One region of the Arthrobacter sp. SRS-W-1-2016 genome, then DNA from elsewhere that is predicted to be linked to it. Evidence: riboswitches for the same ligand, from Rfam matches in the RefSeq annotation. Region 1 holds a riboswitch; the other holds the start of a gene.
What was found. A riboswitch is a leader RNA that binds a small molecule or an ion and turns the genes downstream of it on or off. The one in region 1 is predicted to bind glycine.
Positions count from the first base shown of each region.

Region 2: another riboswitch for glycine. It lies ahead of gcvP (aminomethyl-transferring glycine dehydrogenase); the one in region 1 lies ahead of BMF89_RS16770 (serine hydroxymethyltransferase).

Region 1 covers NZ_MTPV01000065.1:18,503-22,918, forward strand. Annotated here, with positions in the region: gene BMF89_RS16755 (protein kinase) at 1-994, opposite strand, end outside; gene BMF89_RS22005 (helix-turn-helix transcriptional regulator) at 991-1,281, opposite strand; partial or broken gene BMF89_RS16765 (L-serine ammonia-lyase, iron-sulfur-dependent, subunit alpha) at 2,084-2,287, opposite strand; partial or broken gene BMF89_RS16770 (serine hydroxymethyltransferase) at 2,497-2,763, opposite strand; glycine riboswitch at 2,774-2,888, opposite strand; gene BMF89_RS16775 (PucR family transcriptional regulator) at 2,940-4,416, opposite strand, start outside.
Region 2 covers NZ_MTPV01000026.1:89,480-93,895, reverse strand. Annotated here, with positions in the region: gene BMF89_RS06700 (MFS transporter) at 1-1,085, opposite strand, end outside; gene BMF89_RS06695 (TetR/AcrR family transcriptional regulator) at 1,168-1,716, shown strand; glycine riboswitch at 1,905-2,002, shown strand; gene gcvP (aminomethyl-transferring glycine dehydrogenase) at 2,162-4,416, shown strand, end outside.

The DNA.
Region 1 (4,416 bases):
GCTTTTCTTTAGACTTTCTGTCACGGCTGAACGGTGATCCTAATAATCGACGAAGCGGGTCGGGATGACAAAGAGACCTTAAAACAATTTCTAAGTCGTTACGCACAGACTTAGGCAGTTTTTCGACGATGCCCCCTAAGACATAATCGTATTTTGCACTCAAAACGTTCAGATCTCGGCGTTGCCCGGACTGAAAGTCGCTTTGGCCTTGTGACAATGCTGATTTCATGTCTGTGATCACCAGGCTAGTGAGAGAGAAGCCGGTCAATAGCTCGATAAAAAGTGACCCGACGCCATAGTAGTCCGCGGCAAGGAAATCGTCTGTCCCATCTCCTCCTTGCCAGAAAATAGCCTCGGGCGGTGAGTGGTGCAGATCTCCTCGACCCATAACGTAGGCATAGATGTCACGCGTCGGCGCTAAAGAAATATCTTTGGCGCGGCCTAAGTCGCCGAATCGAATCACGGGTTTAGATTTATTGACCATGATTAGACAGTTGCTGCATTTTAGATCTCGATGAGCAACTCCTCCCTGGTGCATTCGCATGAGGCTTAGCACAGCAGATCGCCAAAGGCTCAAGGCTTCCACTAAATCAAGACGCTCTCGTGCAACCGGGTCGTTACTAATCTCATCAAGGGAACCAGAAGCGAGAGCGAGTGCTTGATACGGGACGTCAATGGGGATGACAACGCCACCAGAAAAGGTCGCGTGGAGAGTGTGCGATCCACCCTCGAGAAAGTTGATGACACCATCGCAGGATTCAAGTTTCCTTAGGAGGAGTCCCTCATTCTCAAAGTCGAGGACTGCTGCGGGATCGTTTTTACCAGGTTTGAGGATCTTGACTGCAGCGCGCGCTCCGCCTGAAACAGAAACAGCCTCAAAGACTAGGCCGAAGTACCCTTGGCCCAGCAATCGCTCGATCCTGTAGTTGCCCATGATTTCACCCACGAGTAAGGAGGTCCAGTCAACTGGGGGCGATGTAGAAGCAGCGGTCATGCTTTGTATTTTGCTCTAAGTCGACTTATTTCGGCAGGATGTGACTGAAGAATTTGGATAACATCCTCTGGTAATTTCCCTTGGGCTACAACGATGTCTTCAATCGGAACGCTGTAGTATTGCGCTAGCCGCTGAGCAGCTTCCTCACCAACTGGTCGCTCTCCCCGTTCCATGCGGGACAGCTGAGAAGGCGCAACACCGAGTTCCGTTGCGGTGAAGCGCAGTGTGTGGCCTTTGCGATGGCGGAGCTCCCGGAGTAACGAAGCAACACTTTCTCCTTTGTCCATGAGTGCAAGACTACTTTTCGTTGCCAAGCTTGGCAACACTAGGGTGCCGGATGACCTCAGGTTGGGATACATCCGAGGCGCGAAGTGTGCTCGAGTAATGGCCTGGCGGAACTCGACCGTAAGCCGGTCCCCAGCTGCGTCAAATCTGTTTGACGTGCTCTGCAGCGGTGCGCTTGGAGGCGTCTCGTAGGAATGCCTTCTACGCTCCACCTGGATTTGTCTCAGAACCCTTCGGATACTAGACGTATCGACGGTCGCATGATGGTCTCGCGAAGGAACGGCGGAACGCTGTGAGTCGGCGATTCTCATAACTATGTGTCGAAACCTTGCGGTTGAATCGCGGTACGAACCTTTAGTTACGAGACACCTGGAAGGGTCGTGACGAAGCTGATCGGATGCGCGAGGGTATCGACCGCAACTTGCGATGGCACGGTGGGCGTCAACGTCCGCCCCACGTTTACCCCACGGAAACGATGAGAAACGATGACATGTCAGCGACCTCGCGCAGCAATGAAATTCCCTAGATTCCGCGGATTTTCAAGTCAACTTCAGCCCTTGGCGACCAATGAAATACGCCGTCCCATGAGAAGAGGTCAGGAGTTCGAATCTCCTTAGCTCCACAGTGAAGGCCCTTTGACCTGCGGAAACGCTGGGGTGGAGGGCCTTCGTTGTTGCTGGGGTTGCGAAATCACCAACCTGGCACTGACATCGGTCCCGGGTTGAGACGGGCTCCGGTGGTTCTGCCCCTTTCGACCCGTCGAATCCTTCCCCCTGTACGGGTGTGAGGAAGCGCAGCGCGTTGGGTGAGGCCCAGGTTGTGTTCCATTGCGATCTCGGCCGCGTTCTCCACCTGTCCCGGGGAGCCGCCCATGACTTCGGCCAAGCCGGCGGCGGCCATCGAGGAAGCGGAGCCGACCTCGCCCTGGCAGCCCACTTCGGCGCCGGAGATCGAGGCCTGCTCCTTGCAGAGCACTCCGACGGCGCCCGCGGCGAGCAGGAACTTCACGGATTTAATGTTCAGGTGACCAGCAGGCCCCTTCGGGCCCGGCCTCCGGCAGCATGCGTCCCCGCCGTCCCCCTAACCTCGCAAGCTCGGTCAGGGAACCCGGACGGCGTGGGCCCATTCGGTCGCGGAAACGTCCGCTCAGCGGGCGTCTACGCGACCGAGCATGCAGAGGAGGTCGGACCCGACGGGCGTATCGATCCGATCCCGGACTACGCTAGGTTCGCGACGCCGGGGTAGAGCGGGTGCGCGGCGGCGAGTGCCTCCACGCGGTGACGCAGGCCGGAGAGGTCGGCGTCGGCGATCAGTGCCTCGGCGATGATGTCCGCAACTTCGCGGAACGCCGCTTCACCGAAGCCGCGGGTCGCCAGTGCCGGGGTGCCGATCCGCAGGCCGGAGGTCACCATCGGCGGACGCGGGTCGAACGGAACCGCGTTGCGGTTGACGGTGATGTCGATCGCGGCGAGGCGGTCCTCGGCTAATTGGGTTCCTCCCCGCTCTGCATCGGACCTGAGAGATTCCGCAGAACGCATTGTCGCATTGTGTTCCGCTTGCACCGTCGGTGAGCCGGACCGAAGCCTGGCTGCTTTCCAGAGTTGCCTCGCCGCGGCGGTACGGGGGCCTGAGAGATTCCACATTGCTATCGGCAGCGGGTTTACTTGTGCATGGCCTCATGGATCTGGAGCGCAAACCAAAGCTGGGCCAACGTGGAGGTTTCGGTCATGTCGAGCCCCGTCAACTCGCTGATTTTCCGGATGCGGTAGATGATGGTTTGGCGATGGGCGAAGAGCGCCGCGGCAGTCTTTTGCCATGACCTCTGAGTGTCCAAGTAGGTCTTCAAAGTCACGATGAGATCGCCTTCCTGGCTTTGTTCATACGTGAAGATCGGGCCGAGCAGCCGCTGTACCAACGCCGTTCCCTCCTCGAAACTCGTGAGCCCCAGCCAGGAGGGGCCCTCGGCGTAACGGGTCAGGCTTACGGCATTGCCTTTCGCTGAACCGAGCGCCCACAGCGATTCCTGGAGTGCGCGTTGGACGCCCCCGGCAGACGTAGGCGAGCTGATGCCAATCCGGACCCCGGGCCCCGCGCAGTGGATCAAAACGTCATCCGTCACCCCCGCGGTTGCCGCTACATGAAGGGTGTTGAGACGCCGCAGGCAAGCGGCCTGAAGTCCGTGGCGCCACAGTTCCACGTGAATGTTCGCCAGCCGCTCGCCGTCGTCGGCCCCTATCGAAACCACCACGAAATTCTGCGCGGAAATCTCAAAATCGCTGAGCCTGATCTCCAGTTCCGCGATCCCGAGGCGCCCATCGAACGCCTGCAGGAGGAATTCGCCTGCTAGGCGGTGCCGCCCTTCCAGGGACAGGGCCGTTCGCGAGAGTTCCAGTCCCAGCACCGTCGCCGCATGCAGAAGCACGACGGCGTCAGGGTGCGGATCGCTTTTCGGCAGCACCACCAGCACCGCATTGGCGTGGGTGGGGATGTCCATCATCAACACGTGCCGGTCCCGAAGCCGATGCCATTGGAACTTCTTTCCGGTCATGGGTATATGTCCCGTCAGGGGGGCCAATTCCGCTTGCAGGAAGTCCGGCAACGGCTCACCATCCGGGTGCCAGGGATGGAGGCATCGCCGGTCCACGACGAAAAGCTCCGCATTGAGCTCAGCCGCGAGTCCTTGGAGAAGGCCTTGCCAGTGGTCCTCAATTGTTCCCGCCGTACGAAGCAAGTCATACAACCGTGCGGTCTGACGCAGGCGTCGCGATTCCTCCAAAAGGGAAGCTTCAGCCACGGTTCGCGCGATAGCGATGAAGGGCAATGGATACGGAATGCTAATCAGCGGCAGCGGCAACTGCTCGCAGGCCGCCAGGAACTCCGGCAGCAGCTCCGGAGCATGCATCTTTTCCCCGATGGCAAGGGCACTGGCACCTGCATCGACGAGCGCCTCGGCGAGCGCAACTTGGCCTTGGGGGTCGGCGGGGATGGACAGGCCATTGGTCATCATCAGTTCGCCGCCGGTGACCCATTCCCACAGCCTCGGCAGGTCGGAGGTGTGTGCCCAGGTGATCCGGTTGTCCCTACCCGCCGACCCGGCCAAAAACGTGAGTCCAAGCTGAGGTTCCGCCACGAGCTCA
Region 2 (4,416 bases), on a different contig from region 1:
CCCAGGGCGGCCACGAGGTATCCCACCGCGCTCAGCGCCAATCCCGATGCCACCACCAGGCCAGGGCGGATCCGCTTGACCAAGGGGACCACCACCAGTCCTGCCACAATCGTGGCAAGTAGGGCGGGAACCATCGCGATCCCTGCCTGCATGGGGGACTGGCCCTCCACCAGCTGCAAGTGCTGGGCGAAGAAGTAGATGAACCCCGTCATGGAGAACAGGGACAGGACGTTGGCCGTAATGGCCGTGCTGAAGACCTTGTTCCGGAAAAGCTGAACGTCCAACATGGGCGATGCCAACGAGCCCTGCCTCCGGACGAAGACAATTCCCATAGCCAAGCCGAACACCATGAAGGCCGCGGGAACCGGGCCGAACCCGTGCACGGCGGCCTCCTTGATGCCGTAAACCACCGGGGCCATGGTCAGGACGGACAGCACCACGCTGGGAACGTCGGGCTTGCCCGGGTTGCGGTCCTTCGACTCGGGAATCAGGGACGGACCGAACGCCAGCAGGGGAAGCAACAGCGGCACGGCGACCAGGAACACGGCTCCCCACCGGAAATGCTCCACGAGCCAACCGCCAAAGATCGGACCGAGCGCGGCGCCGCCGGAGAATCCCGCGGCCCACACGGCAACCGCGAGCCGGCGGCGGTTCGGGTCCGGGAAGATGTTGCGGATCAACGACAGTGTGGACGGCATGAGCATGGCTCCGAAGATGCCCATGCTGGCACGTCCTGCAATGAGCCATTCAGCCGATGGGGCGAAGGCCGTGGCCGCGGAAACGGCCGCGAAGCCCGTGCTGCCGATCAACAGCAAGCGGCGGCGGCCGATCCGGTCACCCAGGTTTCCCATGGACACCAACAGTGCTGCGAGGACCAGCGGATAGGCATCCACGACCCATAGCAGCTGTACGCCCCCGACTTCCAGCGACCGGGCGATTTGCGGCAGGGCAAATGTCAGCGCCGTATTGTCCACAGCCACCAGCAGCACGGGGAACATCAGGAGTGCCAGGGCAGCCCAGTCGCGCCACGGGGCGGTGTGGATCGAAGGGGTACGCGGGTGCTGGGTTGTGGACGGGGTGAACATGAATATAACTGTACCGTCTGGACGGTATAGTTTCAATTTGACTCATCGAACTGCCGCATCGAACTAAGGGATGATGGACACCATGCCGCGAAAACCTATTGCCCGGGACGCTGTCCTGGATGCCTTTGAAGCCCTGCTGATCGAGGTGGGGGAGCGGGCTGCCACCCTGGACGCCGTCGCCAAGCGCGCAGGCGTCTCCAAGGGCGGCTTGCTCTACCATTTCCCCAACAAGGAAGCCATGATCAGCTCCTTGCTCGAGCGCATGGACGGGCTGGCCGCGCTGGACATCGAGGCGATGAAGGCAGCCCCGGAAGGTGCTGCCGCGTTCTTCATCAAGTCCTCGCTGTGGGCCGACACGCCCTTGGACCGGGTGTTTGTAGCGGCCACGCGCCTCGCGGAAGTAGCCCATGAAGAAACCCGCAGGCGCTTCGCCGGAATCCAGCAACAATGGCTCGATGTGCTGGCCGAGGAAGTGGGGCCTGAGATGGCCAAAGCCGTCCGGTACATGGGCGATGGACTCTACTTCAACGCAATGCTCGAAGGCGGCGCCGGTGATACGGAAGTCAAGGCCAGCGCGAGGAGCGCCGACGTCGGTGCGCTGCTGGCCGCCGTCGAACGCCTCCGTACCTGAGTGGCCACCCAACTGACTCGCATTAGGTGTCGTTTTGAGGCTCCAAAACGACAACAAGTGCCAGTCAGTTGGGAAAGTCGGGCTGCTAGGTAACCCTATTTGCGGACGCGGGCAGTCCATAGGACAATTGGTAGTTGTGGCAGCCGTCACCGGCAACCACAGTCGATTCACACAATTGAATACGCCTTTGATCTGCGGCGGGAGAGTCCTGCAGGCATGTGATGCAGGCGCCGTAGGAGCAAATCCTCCCCAGGAATCTCTCAGGCCCACGCACCGCCGCGGCAAGGCAACTCTGGAAAGCAGCACGCTGACGCGCGCTCACCGACGGTGCAAGCGGACAGTGCCATAAGCACGTTTCGCGGAAACTCTCAGGTCCAATACAGAGCGGGGAGGAATCCGATTAGCTGTGGCGTACCTTGCGCCGCCTTATAAATGGAGTTCCTTCGTGACGGTTAGTTCAACCTCCACCACGTTCGTTGACCGGCATATCGGCGCCCGTCGCCAGGCCGACATTGACATCATGCTCAAGTCTGTTGGCTACGACAGTGTCGATTCGCTCGTGGACACCGCGGTTCCCAAAGACATTCGCCAGGACGTCGCGCTGACGCTCCAGGACGCCCTGAGCGAGGTCGAGGTCCTGGCCGAGCTGCGCAGGCTGGCTTCCAAGAACAAGACGGCCGTGCAGATGATCGGCCAGGGCTATTACGACACCGTCACTCCGCCGGTGATCCGCCGCAACATCCTCGAATCCCCGGCCTGGTACACGGCCTACACCCCGTACCAGCCCGAGATTTCCCAGGGCCGCCTCGAAGCCCTGCTGAACTTCCAGACCATGGTCCAGGACCTGGTGGGCCTGCCCATCGCCAACGCTTCCCTCCTGGATGAAGCCACGGCCGTGGCCGAAGCGGTCCTGATGATGCGCCGGGCGAACAAGAACAAGAGCGCCCACGACGGCAAGACGGTCCTGGACGCCGACTGCCTCCCGCAGACCATCGCGATCGTGAAGGGCCGCGCCGAGGCGCTGGGCTTCGAGGTGGAGATCGCCGACCTGTCCCAGGGCCTGCCCGACGGCGAGATCAACGGGATCGTGCTGCAGCAGCCGGGCGTTTCCGGCCGGGTGTTCGACCACTCGGGCGTGATCGCCGCCGCCAAGGAACGCGGCGCCCTGGTCACGGTTGCCGCGGACCTGCTGGCCCTCACCCTGATCACGCCTCCGGGCGAGCAGGGTGCCGACATCGCCGTCGGCTCCACCCAGCGCTTCGGCGTGCCGTTGTTCTTCGGCGGCCCGCACGCCGCGTACATGGCGGTCCAGAAGGGCCTGGAGCGGTCGATGCCGGGCCGCTTGGTGGGCGTTTCCAAGGACGACGCCGGTACTCCGGCCTACCGCCTGGCGCTGCAGACCCGTGAGCAGCACATCCGCCGCGAGAAGGCGACGTCCAACATCTGCACCGCGCAGGCACTGCTGGCCATCGTTTCCTCGATGTACGCCGTCTACCACGGCCCCGAGGGCCTGAAGGCGATCGCCGAGACCGCCCACCACCACGCCCGCACCCTGGCTGCGTCCTTGAAGGCCGCGGGCCTTGAGGTGCTGCACGGCAGCTTCTTCGACACCGTCACCGTCCGCGTCCCGGGCAAGGCTGCCGGGATCGTCGCTGCCGCGGAGGCCCAGGGCATCAACCTGCGCGGCATCGACGCCGACACTGTGGGCGTCTCGGTTGACGAGACCACAACGACGGCGGTTGTCGCCGACGTCCTCGCCGCGTTTGGTGCTTCACTCACCGAAGCCAACGAGGGCTTCGTCCTGGAGGCCGCGGTCGAGCGTTCTTCGGACTACCTGCAGCACCCGGTGTTCAACACGCACCGTTCCGAAACCCAGTTGCTGCGCTACATCCGCAAGCTCTCGGACCGGGACCTGGCGCTGGACCGCACCATGATCCCGCTGGGTTCGTGCACGATGAAGCTGAACGCCACCGCCGAGATGGAAGCGATCTCCTGGCCTGAATTCGCCTCGATCCACCCCTTCGCCCCGGATTCCCAGACCGGGGGCTGGCGTGAACTCATCACGGACCTGGAATCCCAGCTGAGCGAGATCACCGGGTACGACCAGGTCTCCATCCAGCCCAACGCCGGTTCCCAGGGCGAGCTCGCTGGCCTGCTGGCGATCCGCGGCTACCACCACTCCCGCGGCGAGGCCCAGCGCAACGTCTGCCTCATCCCGGCCTCGGCCCACGGCACCAACGCCGCCTCGGCCGTGCTGGCCGGCATGAAGGTGGTGGTGGTGGCCACCGCGGCCGATGGCACCATCGACCACGCGGACCTGCAAGCCAAGATCGACGCCAACAAGGACGTCCTCTCGGCCATCATGATCACCTACCCCTCCACGCACGGCGTGTACGACGCGGACGTGCGCGAGGTCTGCGACTCCGTGCACGCAGCCGGCGGCCAGGTGTACATCGACGGCGCCAACCTCAACGCCCTGGTCGGCCTGGCCCAGCCGGGCAAGTTCGGCGGCGACGTGTCCCACCTGAACCTGCACAAGACCTTCTGCATCCCGCACGGCGGCGGAGGACCCGGCGTGGGCCCGGTCGCGGCCAAGGCGCACCTGGCCCCCTTCATGCCCGGCAATGCCGCGGCCTGGACCGAAGGCAACGACGTGCCCATCTCGGCTTCACGCTTCGGCTCCGCCGGCGTCCTGCCGAT